4 regions of the Exiguobacterium sp. s142 genome follow, and region 3 is predicted to be linked to each of the others. Evidence: riboswitches for the same ligand, from Rfam matches in the RefSeq annotation. Region 3 holds a riboswitch; each other region holds the start of a gene.
The links. Region 3 has a riboswitch for thiamine pyrophosphate ahead of tenA (thiaminase II). Riboswitches for the same ligand answer to the same signal wherever they lie in the genome.

Region 1 (5,333 bases), on a different contig from region 3:
GAAATTGTACATTGTTATCCCAACGTTTTAGGACATCTTAAAACTATCATTTATAGTCAAGGTCGGGAAGACGTTCGCCTCGAGCCAGCTCTGTTCAGGTTGCGGCCATCAACACAAAGACGTGAAACATCTCGGCTTGCGTGAATGGACGTGCCCGAACTGCGGCGCCCACCACGACCGCGACGTGAACGCAGGACTCAATCTCAAACGAGAGGCCGAACGCATCCTGGCCTCTTCAACCGTCGGGACGACGGGGTTAGCCTGATCAGGTTTCGGTCGTTCGACCGGATGACTCAGGAATCCCTCACCTCCAAGCGCAGCGTAGGTGGGGGTAGTTCAACGAAACGAACGCGGAATCGCTCCGGGAGATGGACGTCGACGTCAAGCACGCGTGGGCATGCTACGCGCTCTGTCGAAACAATCAACCGGTCGGCTTTATGATGATTGGGGCCGAGAATAAGGCGGAGCGTTACGTCTGGCTCGACCGGTTTATGATTGATCTGGATGAGCAAGGGAAAGGCATCGGGTCAACATTTTTGCAACTTGCGATTGAGTGGATGCAAGATCGATTTGATGTCGATGACATCGTCCTCAGCCTGCATGCGACGAACGAACCGGCGAAACGATTTTACGCGAAAGGCGGATTCGTCGACAGCGGCTTGATTGATGAAGCGAACGGAGAAGAAATCTGGGTGTATCACGTAAAACAGGGATAACCGTCACAAGTCGGCTGTCCCTGTTTTTGTGATTCTTGTTCAATTATCGCTTCACCGTAAGTGGACGCAACTGTTTGACGCGGGCGAGGACGATCCAGCCGAGGATGGCTCCGGTCACACTCGAGGCGAGGAAGGCCGGGAAGAAGAACAATGCCCCGAACTCGGAGCCCATTAAGATTTTCGCATACGGGACGGCGATGAGCGAGGCAATGACGCCCGTCCCGATGACTTCACCGAGCGCAGCGAAAGCGACCCGGTTCGTCCGCACGTAAAATAGTCCGGCAAGCAAGGCGCCGATCATACCACCTGGGAAGGCGAGCAACGACCCGGTCCCGGTCATGACACGGACGAGTCCGGTCACGAACGCGACGAGGACGGCACCAATCGGACCGACGGTGACGGCGGCGATGACGTTCACCATATGTTGCACCGGATAGGCCCGGGCGACACCGGTCGGGATGGAGATGAACAGGGAGCCGATGATGGCGATGGCGATGAGCATCGCCATCCAAGTGAGTTGTTGAATACGCATGTAGTGTCTCCTTTCAAAATGAAAACGCCACTTCTCCAAGTGGAAAAGTGGCGTGGACAGACAGACGTATCCAAGCCACTTCCCTACGCTGGTATGAGCCAGATCAGGTTCGAAGGGTCCGGCAGTTGCCGTCTCAGCCCGAAGGCTCCCCTAGTGGTCGTTTATTGGTTTGAGTATAGCATAACGTTATTTTGTTGCCTCAATTTTTCGCGGTCGGAAGATGAAATAAATGATAACGCTATACAGGGCGTATAAAAACAGGGAAAACACGAGATTGATGACCCACGGGAGTGTACCCATAAATACGGTGACCGAGGCGTTACGGAACCAGCCGAGTGAAAGACATAGTCCGACAAAGCTGAGCACGATCGTCGTCCAAAAGCTGATATCTGGACGCCTCGACACGCGGCGAACGACTAGACCAATTATGAAGCTGAAGACAGCCGTCGCACCTAAATACATATAGAGTAGCGCATCGACCGGGTATGAATAATAGACAACGTCCATATTATTTCCTCCTAAACGAAGTGTGGTGAAAGGAAGTGAGGTCAGTGAGAGATGCGATCCCATGGCGTGACGAGTCTTACCGTGAACAGTTCGAGCACTGGCTCGATGGCCATGTGCCAGGCGTGACGTGGCGGGTTGTGAAAGATACCGACTTGACATACTTGATGTATGGAGAGTACGGAGCAGACCGTTACTACGCCAAGGCGGTGACAGCAATCAGTGGTGGCGAGGCTGAACTGTCGATGCATCTAGCCGAACGGCATCCGGGACTCGTCCCGGAGGTCATCGCCATTGCCGCGACACGCAACTGGCTACTTATGCGAGACATCGGCGGGGATGCACTTCGTGAATACCCCAAGCACAGTCGGTACAAAGCGGCTGTGCGTCAATATGCGAAACTACAGAGAAAAGAAGCGAATTACATGGATACGCTTTTGGCCTACGGCATCCCGGACCGGCGTCCGGCTCGTCTAAAAGAAGAGATACGGACGTATTTACCCGAGTTATGTACGGGGTTAGATCGAGATAAGGCAGAGGCGGTGCTGGCGCTCCAAGACGAACTCCTCACCATGTGCGACGAGCTCGCGACTGGGCTGCCGATGAGTCTCGAGCACGGCGACTTACATGGCGGCAACATCTTTTGGCGCGAACAGAAGGATGACTTATGTATTCTCGATTGGGGCGATGCGACCGTCACCCATCCGTTCTTCAGCGTCCGTGTGTTTTGGAACGCGCTCTACGACTTGTTGCCAGAAGACGATGAAGTCGCATGGTATGAACAGATTCAGAAGATGCGTACCGTCTACTTGGCTGAGTGGGAAGGTGTGGCGCCTCGGGACGTGCTATGGCGCCATTTGTTGATCGCTGAAGAGCTCGGTTGCGTGTATCGGGCACTGTCGTGGCATGTATATGTTACCAACTATCGGTATGATCCGTCCGAGTCAGCCGATAAACCGGCCCAATGGCTTAACTTGTTCCTCGAGTATCGGGACTTGAAACGTCGCGGTACGTGATCACTCGTTCTTCTCGAGCAGGTTTTCATAATCCGTCTCGTTCCAAAACAGCTGGGCGATCGACTCCGGTGCTTTCAAAATCTCACCGTCTTGGTCGTAGACGATAGCGTAGCCGTTTTCGATCTCAAAGACGATCAAGTCGGCCGTCACTTCCTTGACGCCGTTCCCGGCAATGATGACGTTCTCGATTGGGTCGCGTGCGACTTGAACTCCCCATTCGTCGAGCTCGACGATGAGCGCTGACGTGTAGGCATGGCGGTCGTAAATCGATTGAAACTCGTCTTGCGTCAATGTGACGTCGGTCGGGGGGGCACTCGTCCCGTATTTGCGCTTCTCAATCTCCTCAACGAATTGCGTGAACGACTCTTCTTGCCAAAAGAGTGGTGCGACCGACTCGGGACCGTTGGCGATCTCACCGTCTTCATTCTCATAGACGGTCGCGTACGTGCCGTCGTCGAGCTTGAACGGATAAATATCGGCGTATGTATGATGGATCCCGTCCCCGGCGATGACGACGCGTTCGAACGTCTCACGGAACGGTGTTAGCCCTTGGTTTTCGAGCGCTGCTAACAAGTCTTGGGCAGTCTCGTGTTGGTCAAAGACGTCTTTGAAATCTTCTCGTGTCCATTCGATCGTCGCTTCTTCATCTTGTTCGTTCATATCAGGAGAGACGATTGGTTGCTCGGCTTGATCGGTACAACCTGTCAGCAAGAACGCGCTTAAGCCAAGTAGTCCTAATCGTTTCATAAAACAACCCCCTAGTAAGTTACATTATTTCCCTATTTTACATTAGCGTAGCATGTATGAAATAGGATGAGAACCTGGATACTTTCTCATCTAGGGCAAATGGAATCGCTACCTCGTCTGGTTCAATCCACACAATCTGTACGATTGAACAGGGGAATGTCGACTTTTGGCGAACACATTTAGGAAACTGATTTAAAGGAGAGAGAGAGATGCCAAAACGAAAATTTGCCAATCGTCGTGATTGGGAACGCATATTAAAAAATCGATACGCACAAATGGAGGTGCGGGACGATCGCTTCTCGGGCACCGTCGCCCTCTTTCAAATTGACGCCGTCCGAGCCCCACAATATAAGATGCATCAAGGAAAGGAGTTCATCGTCGCCGACGCAGGTTACGCGTGGCTCCAGTACTTCTCAGAACATGAACCGTTCGGGGTGACCGTCATGTTCGATGACCGGGGCAACATCGTCCAATGGTACATCGATATCGTCGAGGGGATCGGGTATGAGGATGGGATTCCGTACATGGATGACCTCCTGCTCGACATCCTCATCTTCCCGAACGGTGACGTCGTCCGTAAAGACGAGGATGAGTTCGAAGCGGCAGCCAAGTCAGGTGAGCTCACGCCGGAGATGGTCGACCGTGGCTGGCGTGATTTCAAGGCGACGCTCGATCGGATCGAACGCCGCGACTTCGTCTATTTTGATTTAGCGAACGAGCATTACGAGCAGTTGAAGCAAAAGCTTTGAGTCTTCCCGTACTGCTTTTGGTACAGTGAAAGAACAGGGGGGAAGATAGATGAAACAAATTGATCTCGAGAAGTGGCCGCGTAAAAAGCATTATGAGTTTTTCAAGGCGTTTGACGCCCCGCATTTCAACGTGACGGCGAACGTCGACGTGACGAAGCTACATACGTTCGCGAAGACGCGCGGACAGTCATTTTTCAAGCTGTTCTTATACGGCGTGGTGAAGACGGCGAACGCCATCCCTGAACTTAGGTACCGGATGCGCGGTGACGTGGTCGTCGAGCATGATGTCGTCCATCCATCGTTCACCGTCATGATGGATGATGACGTCTTCAATTTCTGTACGGCGACGTATAAAGACGCGTTTCCCGACTTCATGGAGGAAGTGGCCGTGCGGATGAGCGGGGCGAAACGAGAAGTCGTCGTCGGAGATGACGAGCCGGACAGCCTGCTCTATATTACGAGCGTGCCTTGGCTCACGTTCACGAGCATCAGTCACCCGACGAATGACCAACAGCACGATAGCGTTCCGCGGATCGCCTGGGGCAAATTCACGAAAGTTGGCGACCGGATGATGATGCCGCTCTCGGTTCAAGCGCACCACGCGCTCGTCGACGGCGTCCATGTCGGGAAATATTATGAGAAACTGCAGGCGTGGCTCGATGATTTGAGCGACCTTCACGTCAAACAGCCTGAAGAGGTCGGACTCGACGAGGCGATCCGCCTGCGCGAGAACGGAGAGCTCGAGCGGGCGAAGCAGCTGTTGCTCATGCTGTTGCGTCAAGATGAGAAGAATCCACGACTCCACGCGCAATGTGCCTGGTGTTATGACTCGCTCGGCGAAGAGCGTCAAGCCGTCCCGCACTATGAGCGGGCCATCCGACTCGGTCTGAGCGGTCACGAGCTCAGTGAGACGTATATCGGGCTCGGCAGCACGTACCGTGCGCTCGGTCGTTACGAGGATGCCGAACAACTATTTGCTAAGGCGATCGAACAGTTCCCTGACATCGCTGCCTTGAAAGTGTTCCAAGCGATGACGCGTTACAACCTCGGACAGCATCAGGAAGCGACC
Region 2 (5,333 bases), on a different contig from region 3:
CGTTGAGAAGACGAATAAACGGATCACGTTCGAGTACATCTTGCTCTCGAAAGTGAACGACTTGCCAGAACATGCCGAAGAACTCGCGGCGTTGATCGATGACATCAAAGACAAGTCTTACGTCAACTTGATCCCATACAACCCGGTCAACGAGCACATCCAGTACGAACGGAGTACGACCGAGGACATCATGGCGTTTTACGACGTCTTGAAAAAACGGGGCATCAATACGGGCGTGCGTCTCGAGCACGGGACCGATATCGATGCGGCGTGCGGCCAATTACGCAGTAAACAAATGAACGTCGAAGGCGCCAAATAAACGAGCGCTCCGAATCGAAACCGATTCGGAGCGTTTTTATCGTGCCCGGGCGTATAATGCGTCAGACGAGAAATATCTTTAAACATTTTTGTGAATGATGAATAGTCCTTACCCCCTCAGGGAATAGTCTTTTGATATCAAAGCAGAGAGTGGAGGCAATTCAATGGAGACAGTAAACGCTACGTTATGGATTCGAGTCAGAAACACGCTCGGGGAAGGGCCTTGCTGGGACGCTGAACTGAAGCGGTTCTACTGGGTCGATATCGAAGGGCACGCGCTCTGGTGGTACGATGAGAAAGAAGATGAATTATCTTCGTTTGATATGGGACAGCAGGTCGGGTTTGTCGTCCCTAAAGTGACCGACGGCGTGATCGTCGGATTGAAGGATGGTATCTATGAGTGGGATGAAACGTCGAAACAACTCGATAAACTCGTAGAACTTGATGACCGGGAAGGTGTCCTTCGCTTCAACGATGGGAAAGCCGACCCGTACGGTCGTGTCTTCGCCGGGACGCTCCACTTAAAAGACGAGTCTGAGCAGGCGACGTTGTTCCGCTTGAACCGCGACGGCACGACCGAGGTCATGTTGAGCGGATTGACGTTATCGAACGGGTTGACGTGGTCACCTGACCATACGTCGTTTTACCATATCGATACGCCGACCGAGACGGTTCGCAAGTTCCCGTTCGATTTGAAAACGGGCACGCTCGGGGAAGGTGAGGTCGTCATTGATTTCAAGAATGAGGACGGGTTCCCGGACGGCATGACGTCGGATGAAGACGGCTTTTTATGGATTGCCCACTTCGCAGGCGGGCGCGTCACGCGGTGGAATCCGGAGACGGGTGAAAAAGTGCTTGAAGTCATCGTCCCGGCGCCGAACGTCACGTCGTGTAGTTTTATCGGGGATGACTTAAAACAATTGGCGATCACGACGGCACGGGAAGGCATGGACGACGAGGCGCTCGCCGCTCATCCGGATGCGGGTTCGGTCTTCAAGATCGATACGGACGTGAAAGGGATGCCACTTTATCGGTTTGGACGTTAAGGAGGGACGGCTATGGTGAAGCGATTGCTCGTGCGAGCGGGAATCGGATTGGCACTAGCGGCGGTGGCTCGGGTCGGGATTCAAAAGATATTGGACGACCGGGCCCGGAAAGAAGACCATACGTATCTTGAACCAAAGTGGGACGAGACGCCGAGTGTGGATGCCGATAAGGATGATGACGAGGTCGGTTTGACGCAACTCGATTCGATTTATCGGGCCGAGTGGCAGGCGAACACGTATCCTCGCTCCGAGGCGGAACGGAAAGCGTTAGAAGAATAACCGGTACGAAGAACATATCCAGAGCTTTTTCTTCGGCCATCGAGGCCTCAGAAAAAGACAAATGGCCGCTAGATGGCGACCGTTTGCGTTGCTCGTTCGATGGCGCCCCGACTCCTGCAGGAAAGCAATCCGACGGAGACCCAGCAGCGACGCGAGTCGCGATGCGGCTCCGGGATTGCCTGCGGAAAGCGTGGGCGCCGGAAGGACGAGCGATAACAATCATGTTAGTCAACAAGAAAACACGCTCCTTTTGAGCGTGTATTTTTGTTGACAACGGACGTGATCCCGTTCATTATCTAAAATGTAATGATTACGATTTAAAGGTGGTATACATCATGAAACGAATTCCGATCACAGTCTTGTCCGGATATTTAGGAAGTGGCAAGACGACGTTGCTCAATCATATGTTGAACAATCGGGATGGTAAAAAATATGCCGTCATCGTCAACGATATGAGCGAGCTGAACATCGATGAGCGATTGATTGACGGAGCAGGTTTTTCACGGACGGACGAGAAGTTGGTGGAGCTGTCTAACGGCTGCATCTGCTGCACGTTGCGAGAAGATTTACTCGAGGCGGTCAGCGAGATTGCGAACGACCGACAGCTCGACGGCATCATCATCGAGTCGTCAGGTATCTCGGAACCGATCCCGGTCGCGCAGACGTTTACATATGCGGATGACGCCTTGGGTATCGACTTGACGAGCCGTGTGTATGTTGACGCGATGGTGACGGTCGTCGACGCATATCGATTTTTAAAAGACTTCAACTCGGGCGAATCGCTGCATGAACGGAAACAGGCTGTCGACACGGGTGACGTCCGGGAAGTCGTCGATTTGCTCGTCGATCAAGTCGAGTTTGCCGACATCATCGTCCTCAACAAGGCGGACCGGGTCACGGAACCGGAACTGCACGAGATCGAAAGTCTGTTGCGCGCGTTAAACCCGGCGGCGCGACTTTTGACAAGTACGTACGGGAACGTATTGTTGTCCGACCTGTTAGACGTGAACTTGTTCGACTTCGACCAGGCGATGCATGCCGCCGGATGGATCCAAGAGCTCGAGACAGACGACCATACCCCTGAAACCGAAGAGTACGGCATCAGTTCGTTCGTCTATCGCCGCCGCCGTCCGTTCCACCCGGAGCGTTTACATGCGTGGATCGAACAGTTCCCGGAAGAAGTCGTCCGGGCGAAAGGTTTTTTATGGATCGCCTCACGGAACGACATCGCTTGCCTGTTCTCCCAAGCGGGGTACGCGTCGACGCTCGAACATGCCGGCCGTTGGCTCGCGACGCTTCCTGACGCGGAACGAAAGCAGATGTTTGCCGCCGAACCAGAGCTTGAGGCCGATTACATCGAACCGTACGGCGACCGCCAGACGGAGCTCGTCTTGATCGGTCACCGAATGGACCGAGTGCGCGTCGAGCTTGAACTTGACGCCTGTCTACTGTCAGACGAAGAAATGGCGTCAGACTGGACAACGTTACGGGATACGCTTCCAGGAAACGGAATCGCGACGTTTTCATGATTTAAACGTTTACAATTCAGAATCGAACGGCTATACTTTTGCTTGCATGAACAACCGCATACATTGGACTACACTAGGGGTGCTTCGGCTGAGATGTGAGCATGGCTCCAATCCCTTATAACTCGATCCAGGTAATACTGGCGTGAGGAAGTGTGGCACTTTTTCTGATGGATTGATGATTGGATAAGTGGCCGCATTCTCATGGATGCGGCTTTTTTGTGTAACCAAATAAGGGGGGAATCATCATGAATCAACAATGTGGAACGAGCCCGATCGTCGGGTTCCGCTTTACGCTAAGCCCGATGACGTCAGAGTTCATACCGGTCATCAAAGGAGCACTCAAAGAAACTGATTTAAGCAACGTCTGGAGGCACACGGACGATGTGTCGACCGTGATTCGCGGTCGGGCCGAGCACGTGTTTGACGTCGCGAAAGCAGTCTTGTCACACGCAACGAAGACAGGGACCCACGTCTCGATGAGTGGAACGTTCTCGGTGGGCTGTCCGGGTGACACGGCCGGGGACAATCTGCTCGACGTAACGACTGAACCTGTGAACGGGCGGGTAGGTGCGCAATACGTCTCTTCACAGTTCGCGCTCTACCCGCTCGGTGATGACGATTACATGGACATCATCTATGAAGAGGTCGATTTCGCGAAAGCACGGGGTGTCTTCAATGACGCGATGCATTATGCTTCAGGAATTCACGGAGACATCGAGCCGGTGTTCGCGTTTTATGAGGCGACGTTCAACCGTGTTCGCGAGAAGTCGAGCCACGTCGTCATGACGGTCACGTTCAGTGTGAACAGTCCGTCACACGAGGGACGCATCGATGCTTAACTCATGGAAGTTGAAAGAAATCGTTTTGTTGTCGATTTTATCGGTCGTCTTTGCCGTCGTCTATTTGGCGTTCGTCCATGTGGGGAACTTGTGGGCCGGCTTGATCGGGCCGATCGCCTATGAATGGATTTTTGGGATTTGGTTCATCGTCTCGATTATTACCGCCTACATCATTCGAAAGCCAGGCGCCGCCTTTTTGTCGGAAGTGCTCGCAGCGTCGATCGAGATGATGATCGGCAATGCGATCGGTCCGCGCATCATCCTCGTCGGCATCATTCAAGGACTCGGCGCCGAAGCGGCGTTCGCACTAACCGGGTATAAGCGGTATGACTTGTGGGTGCTCATGCTCGCCGGATTCGGTGCGGCAGTGACGAGTTTCGCATATACGTACGTCATGGGAGGTCTCAGTGCGCTCAGTCCGACGTACGTGGCTTTGATGTTCGCACTACGGGCGACGAGCGGGATGCTCATCGCAGGGATCGGCGGGAAGATTTTGAGCGACTTGTTGCTTCGAACGGGTGCGCTAGAAGGATATGCCGTCACCCGGCAGAGGAAGGCACATGGTTGAGACCGAGCGTCTGGCGTTTCGTTTCCCGGGAGAAGAACGCGACGTATTGACAGATATCACACTTCGTCTTAAGGACGGCAGGACGCTCATCACCGGGGCGAGCGGGTCGGGGAAGTCGACTTTGTTCGCCTTGTTCAATCGGCTCTACCCGGACAACTGTGATGGGATTGTGACGGGGCGATTGCATCTATTCGGTCGGTCCTATGCCACGTATCGGCCTGGCGAGGTGAATCGCCGCGTCGGGACGGTGTTTCAAGACCCGGACAGCCAGTTCGTCATGCAGACGGTAGAGGAAGAGCTGATTTTCACGCTCGAAAACTTTTCGGTCGCCCGAAGCGAGATGATGGACCGTGTCTCAGCGATTTTGCACGAGTTACATTTGTCCGATTATCGCCACCGCACCATCCATGATTTATCAGGGGGCGAGAAGCAGCAAATCGCCGTCGCCTGTGCCTTGATCGGATGTCCGGAATGGCTCTTACTCGACGAGCCGCTCTCACACCTCGACCCGGCGACGGCACGTCGGTTCGTTCGCTGGCTCGACAAGTCCGCACGGAACGTCAATATCGTCGTCATCGAGCATCGTCCGTACATGTGGGGCGACTTCTTTGACCGGCACCTGGAACTCGTGAACGGAAGGATCGCAGGCGATGGATCGTTCGTCGTTCAACCGGATTATACATTTACGCCGATTGAAACGACACGGGGCACAAACACATTATTTCAGATACCGAAAGTGAATCACAAAAAGTTT
Region 3 (5,333 bases):
TATGCGACGGAAAAACTAATCACGTATCAAGAGGCAGACTTGAACGTCACGTTTGATGACGAGACCATTTATTTGACCGGGGACGGACTCGTCAATCCGTCACACTTCACCGTCCGTCTAAAAGTGGGCCAATCATTGGACACAGGCAAATTCGCATTCGGCACGGTCGAGCAGATGGAGGCGGACCGTCCACTCTATCTCGTCCAATTGACATCAGCGAACGCTGAAATCGCCATCAAGGGGGACCCGCAATGAAGATTGGGCTCGTGTTAGAAGGGAGTTACCCGTATGTGAGCGGAGGTGTCTCGAGTTGGACGCAGACGCTGATTGAAGCGATGCCGGAAGTCGAGTTTGAAATCATCTCGATTCAGCCATCGGTCAAGCGGCCAGAAGATATGAAATATGAGTTGCCGCAAAACGTGTCAGGAATCACACACCTTTATTTAAGCGATATGGATAAAAAGGCGAAGGGTCGAATGAAGCTCGACGCCGAAGACGAGCGGAAAATTTCGGAATGGCTCATGTTGAAAAACCCGAACCGGCAAGCGCTTGGCATTCTCGGGAAACAAGTCCCATCAAGCCAAGCCTTCTTCTCAAGCGAGTTCTTTTGGAGAAACGTAAAATCGGCTTACGCAGAAGAAATGAACGGTGGCTCGTTCATCGATTATTTTTGGATGTGGCAGAGTATGTATATGCCGATCTTGCGTGTGTTGCATCAACCGTTACCAAAAGTCGATCTCGTCCACTCCATCTCGACAGGCTACGCCGGTGTCGTCGCATCTTACATGAAAGAGACGCAAGGTATCCCGTTCATTTTGACCGAACACGGCATCTACTCACGTGAACGCGAGGAAGAAATCCTTCAGTCTTATTGGATTCCGTCCCCTTACAAACCGAGATGGGTTCGCTTTTTCCATCACTTGTCACGCGAGGCGTATAACGCGGCCGACGAGATTATCACACTGTTTGAGCGGAATCGCGAATATCAAGAGTGGATTGGCGCGCCTAGCGAGAAGACGAAAATTATCGCCAACGGGATTGACGACCGTCATATCCACGCTACGCTTGAGCGAGCCGAGAATGATGTGTTCCAAATCGGGGCTATCGTCCGCCTCGTTCCGATCAAGGATTTGAAGACGATGATTTATTCCGCAAAAATCCTTCAAGAGCGCCATCGGCTGTTTAAACTGACGATCATGGGTCCGCTTGATGAGGACGAAGAGTACGCCGAAGAGTGTCGTCTACTGATTGAGCAGAGCGGGCTGACCGACTATGTCGAACTCGTCGGGAAAGTGAACGTACAAGACTGGTTGCCGAAATTTGATTTGTTGTTGTTGACGAGCATATCGGAAGGGCAGCCGCTTGCCATTTTAGAAGGGATGGCGGCTGGCATCCCTTGGGTGGCGACCGATGTCGGGGCTTGTTCGGAACTACTTTACGGACGCGCTGACGATCCGTTCGGTCCGGCCGGCTTCATCGTTCCTCCGGTCCATCCGGAAGCCATCGCTGACAAAGTCGAATGGATGATGGATTATCCGCGCGAACGGATGCGCTTCGGTAAAAACGGCCGCGAGCGTGTCCGTCAGTATTATCGATTGCAACAGTTCGTCGACCGCTATAAAGCCATCTATGAAGCGAGGAGGGAACAGTATGGCGGGCATCGGGTTTAAGTTACAAAAGCTGTTTCAAGAAGACTATTACTCTTCAAGACTGAAGGCGTACACGTTTTCCGGTCTCGTCACATCGGGCCCTTGGCTGATTGTCATCCTCGTTGTCGGTACGATTCAATGGTTGGCGTTTCAGATGCCGATGTTGTCACTCGAGGAACGGACACTGTTTATGCTATCCGTGTCTTACGCGTTCATTTTCTCGCAAATTCTATTTAGTTTTCAGCAGCTCGTCGTCACGCGATACGTGGCCGATTTGTTTTATGAAAAGAAAGCCCATGAGATCTTTCCTGTCTTCACCGGCATGTTAAAAGTGACGATTCTCGCTGCCGTCGTCATGTATAGCGTGTTTTGGCTGATTTCACCGCTCAGTTTCGCCTATAAGCTCGTCCTGTTCGTCTTATTCATGACCATCAACGTCATCTGGGTCATGTTCTTGTTCTTGAGCGCCGCCAAATTTTATCAAGCGGTCGCTTACAGCTTCTTGCTAGGCGGGGTTATTTCAGTCGCGAGCGTCTATTTGATCAGTCGTCTCATGGTCAACCCATCGAGCCTCGAGCTTCTGTTTGGCTTTACCGTTGGGATGGTCGTGACGCTGTTCGGGCTATTCTTCGCGATGCTTCGGACGTTTCCGCTCAGGTATGCGACGCGAGAGTTTTCATACTTCCGGTACTTTGATAAGTATCCGGACTTGTTCGCGATTGGTGTGTTATACGTGCTTGGGATCTGGGTGACCAACTTCATCATTTGGTTTGGTGAAGGTCGCATGGTGATTGCCGATTCGTTCGTGTTCAATCCGTATTATGACACGGCTGTGTTCTGGTCGTACTTGACGATCATCCCGACCCAGCTCTTGTTCGTCGTCGCTGTCGAGACAAGGTTTTACGAGCGCTACCGAACGTTTTACGGCTTGATCAATTATGGCGGGGCGTTACACCAAATTGAGAAGGCGAAGCAGACGATGACGACGGTGTTGAAAAATGAATTGATCCGACTTGGGCGAAGTCAAGGTGTTGTCACCTTGTTCGCGATCCTGATGGCGGGTGTGTTCGTCGGTTGGATTGGTGTCCCGGAAGAAGTCGGTCAAATTTTCCGGATGACGACGCTCGCCGCGTTCGCGAACGCGATGATTCTCGTACTGACGCTGCTCTTGCTTTATTTTGAGGACCGGCGTGGTGCGTTGTTCGTCAACCTATCGTTCTTCACATTGAACGCCTTGTTCACGTTGTCGTTACTATCGCGCGGGATCGATTGGTATGGGGTCGGCTTTGCGATCAGCACGACCATCACGTTCTTTATCGCAGGACTGCGCTTGATTTATTTTATGGGGAAGGTCGATTATTACGTGTTCGCGGCCTCGAACCGTCGTAAGCTCGGGACGGAACGGTTCTCGCATTTTGGGACCGCGCTCAACCGTCGCTTCTCGCGTTAAAGGGTTTGCATTTTTCAAAAAGATTGATATGATGTGGTCGAAGATGACCGAATTTCATAATGTTTGCCACTAGGGGAGTCGCTTGACGCGGCTGAGATGGACAAGGTCCAGACCCTTTGAACCTGATCTAGTTCACGCTAGCGGAGGGAAGTGGGCGAAACGTCCTTTCTCACACTCTTTGTGTATGGCCGACGCCGCTTCCGTTATGGGAGGCGGCGTCTTTTTTCATACAAAGGAGGAGAATACGATGACATTTACCGCACACATCCGCCAAGAGGCCAACGCCTTGTTTGAGGCGAGTTTCCACCATCCGTTCGTCCGCGCGCTCGGAGACGGGACGCTCGACGAGGCGAAGTTTCGGCATTACGTGATGCAAGACTCGTACTACTTGAATCAATTTTCGAAAGTACAGGCGAAGGGCGCTACACTTGCCCCGACGATGGAGCTGGCGAGCCGATTTTTGACGCACGCCCTCCACACGATCGAGGCGGAGCACGAGTTGCATCGGGAATTTTTTACGATGCTCGAGGTGAGTGACATGGAGTGGGCGACGTTCGAACCAGCTCCGACGGCTTATGCATACACGCTACATATGCAACAAGCCGGCCCGACGCTCGGAGACGTGCTCGCGGCGATTCTTCCATGCTACTGGGTGTATTACGAGATCGGGGAGCGCTTGAAGGACGCAGAGCCAGACCATCCGATCTATTCTGTTTGGATTGCGACGTACGGTTCGGAATGGTTCCGTGAACTCGTCGAAGAGCAGATCGAGCGACTTGACGAATTGGCGGGACAAGCGATGGAGTCAGAACGGATTCGCTATCAGCAACTGTTTTTGAAAAGTTGCTACTATGAGCTCGCGTTTTGGGAGATGGCCTGGACACTCGAATCGTGGGAACTGCCGCTTGAGGTGGGACAATGAGGCCGGATCTATGGGAAGCCGTCCGGTTGAAGCGACCGCTCGTCCATAACATCACAAACATAGTGGTGGCCAACTTCTCGGCGAACGGATTGCTCGCCATCGGTGCGTCCCCGGTCATGGCCGATGCGATCGAAGAAGTGGCAGACATGGCGACGGTGAGCGACGCCCTCGTCTTGAACATCGGAACGCTCGGCACGATGACCGAGGCGACGATGATCCGCGCCGGACAAGCCGCGAATCAGTCGGGCCGCCCTGTCGTCCTAGACCCGGTCGGTGTCGGGGCGACACCGTTCCGCCGCGACGTCGTCGAACGGATTTTGCGAGACGTCCGCGTCACGGTCATCCGTGGGAACGCCGGGGAAGTCGCCACGCTTGTCGATGCCGGTTGGACGACGAAAGGGGTCGACGCCGGAAGCGGCACACATCATCCGCAACAACTCGCTGAACGAGCAGCGAACCGATATAGCTGTGTTGTCGTGATTACCGGTGCGACGGATTTCGTGAGCGATGGTACGGTCACGCTAGAGATTTTGGGCGGTCATCCGCTCATGACAGAGACGACAGGCACCGGCTGTCTACTCAGTGCGGTCGTCGGTGCGTTCCTTGCTGTTGAACCGGACGTGATGACGGCAACCTCGACCGCGCTCACCGGATATGCACGATGCGGCGAGTTGGCGAGTGAAGCAGCGACGGGTCCGGGGGATTTCCCAATCCACTTTCTCAACGCACTCGCTACCATGACGTCAACTGACCTGCCGAGCGACCGAATCGAGGTGTTCGCGCGATGAGGCCTCAAGTCTTGACCATCGCCGGTTCGGACTCTGGCGGGGGAGCCGGAATCCAAGCCGATTTGAAAACGTTTCAAGAATTAGGCGTATTTGGCACGAGTGTCGTGACCGCGGTGACGGCTCAAAACACGCGTGGCGTGCACGGTGTCGAAGCCGTCTCCGCCGACCTCGTCGCACGCCAGCTTGATGCAGTCGGATCAGACTTTATCATCTCGGCGTGCAAGACCGGGATGCTGTTCAATCGTGAGTTGATTGACGTCGTGGCGGACGCAATCGAGCAGCATCGATTTCAAAATGTCGTCGTCGATCCGGTCATGATCGCTAAAGGCGGTGCGACCTTGCTTGAACGGGACGCCGTCACCGCGCTACGGACGAGGCTGTTACCGATGGCGACGGTCGTCACGCCAAATATCCCTGAAGCTGAAGTGTTGACCGGCTTGACGATTTGTACGTTCACTGATCGTATGAAAGCAGCTGAGCGCTTGTTGTCTTACGGGGCAAACGTCGTCATGTTGAAAGGCGGT
Region 4 (5,333 bases), on a different contig from region 3:
GAACCGAAACGGATGCCGACAGAACAAGACGAGTTTGATCAGACGCTCGTCATGGCGCCTGTCGTTCCGGAAGAACCGAAAGAAGTCGTCAAGCAGCCGGCAGCTGCAGTCGAACCGGAATCAGCGACGCCGAAGAAACAAAAGAAAAAGAAGTGGTGGCTCTGGCTAGTGCTCGTTCTTCTATTGATTGGTGGCGGGGTTGCCGCGTATGTGGTTGCAGATGAAATGTCACGTGCCGTCGTGCCTGATGTCGTCGGTATGAGCGTCGGTGATGCGACGACTGAACTGGAAGCATCCGGATTCGTCGTTGAGACGACAGACCGAGTGAGTGACAACGTGTCTGAAGGCGACGTGATTTCGCAAAACCCGCAACCTGGACGGAAGCCGAAGCGTGGAACGGTCGTCACCATCGTCGTGTCTGCTGGGAAAGAGACGGTCGAGATGCCTGACGTCGAAGGGTTGTCTCAAACAGCAGCGGAACGAACGTTGAAAGATCTTGATTTCACAGATATTGAAATCCAATCCGAAGCGTCCGAAACGGTCGACAGCGGAGATGTGATTTCGCAGTCGATCACGCCAGGTGAAGAAGTTATCGCGTCGGAAGAGACGGTCACGCTCGTCGTCTCGACCGGTAGCAATAAAATTGAGCTCGCCAATTTGACGGGCTACACGTTCGAAGAGGCGTCAACTTATGCCGAGCAAAACAACTTGAAAATCGTGAAACGCGATGAGTATTCGACGAGCATCCCAGCGAATCAAATCATTCGTCAACTTCCGACGTCAGGGACGGCGGTCGACCCGGGAACGGAACTGACGGTCATCGTCTCACAAGGGGTCGAGCCGACCGACATCTCGATCGAGCGAGAAGTGGACGTCGAAATCGAACCGCCGGCAGAAGGTGACGAGGCGGAGCCGGTCGAAGTCGTCATCCGTACCGTCGATGCCCGTGGTGAGATCGAAGTGTTGCGTGATATGATCACAGAAACGACGACGTATTCCTATACGCTCGTCATTGCTCCGGACGAAGTCGGTACCGCGACGATTGAAGTCGAGGGAGAAGTCGTTCGGACCGATACGGTGACATACGCCCAAGCAAAAGATTCACAATGAAGAGGTGGCGTGCGCGTCACCTCTTTTCTAAGGAGGAAACAGGATGAAAGGAACGATTATTCGCTTGCAAGGTGGATTTTATGATGTCATGACCGAAACGAAAGTTGAAATCAGATGTCGCGCCCGAGGAAACTTCCGGAACCGAAACATTTCGCCCGTCGTCGGGGACGACGTCGATATTCAAGACCAAGGGGACGGGACCGGCTACATCATGGCTGTCGATGAGCGATCGAACCATCTCGTCCGTCCGCCGATCGCCAACATCGATCAGGCGTTTCTGCTCTTTTCCGTGAAAGAGCCGGCGTTCTCGTTTCATTTGCTTGACCGCTTTCTCATTTTGATCGAATCGAAGCAAGTTCACCCGATCATCGTGTTGACGAAGATGGACTTGTTGCTAGAAGCTGAGAAGGAAAAAATTAGTGCGGCGGCAGCGCTATACCGTTCGATCGGCTATCAAGTCATTGAGACGTCGACCGAAGACGGAGCTGGGATCGAGCTCATCCGCAGCGCGTTCAAAGACAAGACGAGCGTATTCGCCGGACAGACCGGCGTCGGGAAGAGTTCGTTGCTGAACGCGGTCGCACCGGAGCTTGAACTCGCGACTGGTAAAATTTCGAAAGCGCTTGGCCGCGGGAAGCATACGACGCGTCACGTCACGCTCATCACACTCGCGGACGGGTTCGTCGCCGATACACCTGGATTCTCGAGTCTTGAGTTCCCGGAAGAACTTGAAGTCGAGGAGATGCGTTGGTGTTTCCCTGAATTCGTCTTGCGGCACGATGACTGTAAATTCCGTGGTTGCGCCCATTTGAACGAGCCAGGTTGTGCCGTCAAAGCGGCGGTCGAGGCCGGAGAAATCGCTTCCACCCGCTATGCGAACTATGTTACGTTTATGGAGGAATTAAAAGATAGACAACGGAGGTACTAACATGATTAAAATCGCACCATCGATCCTGTCGGCCGATTTTGCCAACCTTGAGGCAGAGGTCAAAGCGGTCCAAGAAGCAGGGGCCGATTACATCCATTTTGACGTCATGGACGGTCAGTTCGTGCCGAACATCTCGATTGGACTGCCGGTACTCAAAAGTTTGCGTGACAAGTCGGACATGGTATTAGACGTCCATTTGATGATTGACCAGCCGGAACGGTTCGTCGAGGACTTCGTTCAAGCAGGCGCCGATATCGTCACGGTCCATGTCGAGGCGACAAACCATTTGCATCGCGTATTGCAACAAATCAAAGGAGCCGGCGCCAAGTGTGGTGTCGTCTTGAACCCACATACGCCGTTGTCATCAATCGAGCACGTGCTCGGTGATGTCGATATGGTGTTGCTCATGACCGTGAACCCTGGCTTTGGCGGCCAAGCGTTCATCGAAGCGGTCGTCCCGAAGATTGCGGCGCTCAGCGAGATGCGCCAAGCGCGTCGTCTCGACTTCGAGATCGAGATCGATGGCGGGGTAAATCCTGCGACGGCAAAACTTTGTATCGACGCAGGTGCCGACGTCCTCGTTGCCGGTTCAGCCATCTATAACGAACCGAGCTATAAAGACGCAATCGATAGCATTCGCAACGCGTCTCGTGTATAATCGTCTGTAGAACAACAAATATTGTCGCAAGGGGTGTCACATCTGTGGCTGAGAGGCATGAGCTAACCCTTTGAACCTGTTCCGTTCACACGGACGTAGGGATGTGGCGAAAATGCACGTTGCTACACGATAGCAGCATGGCGTTTACGTCATGCTGCTTTTTGTCGTTCACTCATATCAAGGAGGGAATAAGATGAAACAACGTTTAAAACTACAGGCGCTCATTGAAATCTCGCTGTTCGCCTCGCTCGGACTGATCTTTGACATGCTCATCCCATATCGGTTGCCGCAAGGCGGAGCAGTCAGCTTGGCGATGCTGCCGATTCTCGTGATGGCTTATCGGCATGGATTGAGAGGCGGACTCGCGACAGGCGCGCTCGTCGGGACGCTACAACTGTTATTTGGGGCCTATATCTTCACGCCGGTCCAGTTTTTACTCGACTACACGGTCGCCTACGGCCTCGTCGGAGTCGCCGGCATCTTCGCCGGGCAAGTCAAACAGTCGGCAAAAGACGGCGCCAAGAAAACGCTCACGTTCTATTTGATTCTCGGGGCGTTGATCGGCTCGGCGCTCCGCTACGTTGCGCACGTCGTCTCCGGCATCGTCTTCTTCGCCGAGTATGCGGAAGGACCGGTCGTCTTGTACTCGCTCGGCTATAACTTGACGTATATGTTGCCGTCGTTCCTCGTCTCGGCGGTCGTGATCGTGCTCTTGTTCACGTCGGCGCCGCGTTTCGCGACGCTCGCGACACGGGACATCAGATAATGCGTGTCTTGATTGTGGCTGCGAGCCCGGAAGCGGTCCCTGAGCTTCCTCGGAACGCCGATTACGTCATCGGCGTCGACGGCGGCTATCATACGCTGCTCGACCGTGGGATGAAGCCGGACCTGCTCGTCGGTGACTTTGATTCGTTCACAGGCACCGTGCCGGAGGAAGCTGTCCGTTATCCGTCTGAAAAAGACGTGACCGACCTTGAGATCGCTCTCGAGGCGGCACGAGGGAAAGGGGCGGACGTGATCGACGTGTACGGTGCACTCGGGGGCAGACTCGATATGACGCTCAGCAACGTCGGTCTGCTCGAGGCGTACCCCGAGATGCGGTTGTTCGCAGACGGGCAAGAAGTGCGCCTCGTCGGAAAAGGGGACTATCGTCTCCCGCGTCGTCCTGACCATTACTTGTCGCTCGTACCTTGGAAACGGGCCTCGGTCTCGATTCGTGGCGTCAAGTACCCGCTCGAGAACCATGACGTCGTCAGCCATGAGGCGCTGACGATCTCAAACGAGTGGTCGGCGGAAGAGGCGGATTTGCTCGTTCATAGCGGCAACGTCTTGATTATGTATATAAAGAAATAAACAAAAAAATCCCATCGGCGCATGCCGCTGGGATTTATTTCGTTCGTGTATGGTAATTATACGCGTTCAACGAGACCTGATTTAAGAGCGCGAGCTGAAACCCAAACTCGTTTAGGTTTACCGTCAACGAGAATGCGAACTTTTTGTACGTTTACACCCCAAGTACGTTTTGTCTTGTTGAGTGCGTGCGAACGGTTGTTACCTGACTTAGGTGACTTACCTGTTACGTAGCATTTACGTGCCATGCGTTTCCCCTCCTTTTTTATGTGGGTTCGTCCTAATAGACACTCGTTTATATTAGCATGGGTTTTTTCACGATGCAACTAGAAAATAACCGGATGACAAGAAAAAAACTTGACATTACGGATGAGGATTTTAATAATGAATGAGGGTTGCGGTTACAATTGACCGAGTTTAGGGGCATGTCCTTTTAATAACTAGGTACTTATTGTAGAATATACTGTAGGAATCATTCCGAATAAAGGAGGCTACTCCATATGGCAATTGAAATGAAGACAACATATGGCAATATTGATATCACGAACGACGTGGTCGCGACACTCGCGGGCGGTGCGGCGATGGAATGTTTCGGCGTCGTAGGAATGGCGTCACAAGCTCAACTGAAAGACGGGATCGCAGAACTGCTCAAACGTGAGAATTATGCGCGTGGCGTTGTCGTACGTCAAGATGGAGAAGACGTACATATCGATATGCACATCATCGTGAGCTACGGGACGAAAGTGTCGGAAGTCGCTTACAACGTGCAAAGTCGTGTAAAATACACGCTCGGTGAAACTTTAGGATTAAACGTTTCGTCGGTAAATATATTCGTACAAGGCGTTCGTCTGACGAATGACTGACGAGAACGAAGGAGGATTTGGTGTGGGGTTAAAACGTTTAGATGGATTGGTGTTTGCGCAAATGGTCGCAAACGGTGCAGCCAACTTGAGCCAAAATGCAGATTACGTGGATTCGCTTAACGTCTTCCCGGTCCCAGACGGCGACACGGGAACGAACATGAATTTGACGATGACTTCAGGTGCGAAGGAAGTGGCCGCACTCGACACAGCGAACATCGCTGACGTGTCATCGAAGTTTGCCCGCGGCCTACTTATGGGGGCCCGTGGGAATTCGGGTGTTATTTTGAGCCAATTATTCCGTGGTTTCGGTAAATCGATCGAAGGAAAGACAGAATTGTCGACACTCGACTTTGCCGAGGCACTCAAACGTGGCGTCGACACGGCATACAAGGCGGTTATGAAACCGGTTGAAGGAACGATTTTG

Region 1: linked by a shared signal. The riboswitch ahead of thiW (energy coupling factor transporter S component ThiW) and the one ahead of tenA (thiaminase II) in region 3 are both predicted to bind thiamine pyrophosphate.
Region 2: linked by a shared signal. The riboswitch ahead of KNP77_RS07470 (YkoF family thiamine/hydroxymethylpyrimidine-binding protein) and the one ahead of tenA (thiaminase II) in region 3 are both predicted to bind thiamine pyrophosphate.
Region 4: linked by a shared signal. The riboswitch ahead of thiT (energy-coupled thiamine transporter ThiT) and the one ahead of tenA (thiaminase II) in region 3 are both predicted to bind thiamine pyrophosphate.

Annotation. Positions count from the first base shown of each region.
Region 1 covers NZ_JACSMB010000023.1:27,797-33,129, reverse strand. Annotated here, with positions in the region: partial or broken gene KNP77_RS14665 (zinc ribbon domain-containing protein) at 53-265, shown strand; partial or broken gene KNP77_RS14660 (GNAT family N-acetyltransferase) at 366-716, shown strand; gene thiW (energy coupling factor transporter S component ThiW) at 760-1,248, opposite strand; TPP riboswitch at 1,312-1,410, opposite strand; gene KNP77_RS14650 (hypothetical protein) at 1,435-1,755, opposite strand; gene KNP77_RS14645 (aminoglycoside phosphotransferase family protein) at 1,800-2,768, shown strand; gene KNP77_RS14640 (hypothetical protein) at 2,769-3,515, opposite strand; gene KNP77_RS14635 (ribonuclease FAU-1 family protein) at 3,725-4,264, shown strand; gene KNP77_RS14630 (tetratricopeptide repeat protein) at 4,314-5,333, shown strand, end outside.
Region 2 covers NZ_JACSMB010000006.1:56,310-61,642, reverse strand. Annotated here, with positions in the region: gene rlmN (dual-specificity RNA methyltransferase RlmN) at 1-319, shown strand, start outside; gene KNP77_RS07485 (SMP-30/gluconolactonase/LRE family protein) at 483-1,364, shown strand; gene KNP77_RS07480 (hypothetical protein) at 1,377-1,643, shown strand; gene KNP77_RS07475 (GTP-binding protein) at 1,979-3,172, shown strand; TPP riboswitch at 3,238-3,338, shown strand; gene KNP77_RS07470 (YkoF family thiamine/hydroxymethylpyrimidine-binding protein) at 3,418-4,011, shown strand; gene KNP77_RS07465 (ECF transporter S component) at 4,004-4,579, shown strand; gene KNP77_RS07460 (ABC transporter ATP-binding protein) at 4,572-5,333, shown strand, end outside.
Region 3 covers NZ_JACSMB010000003.1:7,289-12,621, forward strand. Annotated here, with positions in the region: gene KNP77_RS03785 (DUF2194 domain-containing protein) at 1-255, shown strand, start outside; gene pelF (GT4 family glycosyltransferase PelF) at 252-1,670, shown strand; gene pelG (exopolysaccharide Pel transporter PelG) at 1,651-3,099, shown strand; TPP riboswitch at 3,161-3,265, shown strand; gene tenA (thiaminase II) at 3,347-4,021, shown strand; gene thiM (hydroxyethylthiazole kinase) at 4,018-4,809, shown strand; gene thiD (bifunctional hydroxymethylpyrimidine kinase/phosphomethylpyrimidine kinase) at 4,806-5,333, shown strand, end outside.
Region 4 covers NZ_JACSMB010000001.1:396,119-401,451, reverse strand. Annotated here, with positions in the region: gene pknB (Stk1 family PASTA domain-containing Ser/Thr kinase) at 1-1,110, shown strand, start outside; gene rsgA (ribosome small subunit-dependent GTPase A) at 1,154-2,038, shown strand; gene rpe (ribulose-phosphate 3-epimerase) at 2,040-2,696, shown strand; TPP riboswitch at 2,716-2,815, shown strand; gene thiT (energy-coupled thiamine transporter ThiT) at 2,890-3,462, shown strand; gene KNP77_RS02045 (thiamine diphosphokinase) at 3,462-4,049, shown strand; gene rpmB (50S ribosomal protein L28) at 4,106-4,294, opposite strand; gene KNP77_RS02035 (Asp23/Gls24 family envelope stress response protein) at 4,547-4,909, shown strand; gene KNP77_RS02030 (DAK2 domain-containing protein) at 4,932-5,333, shown strand, end outside.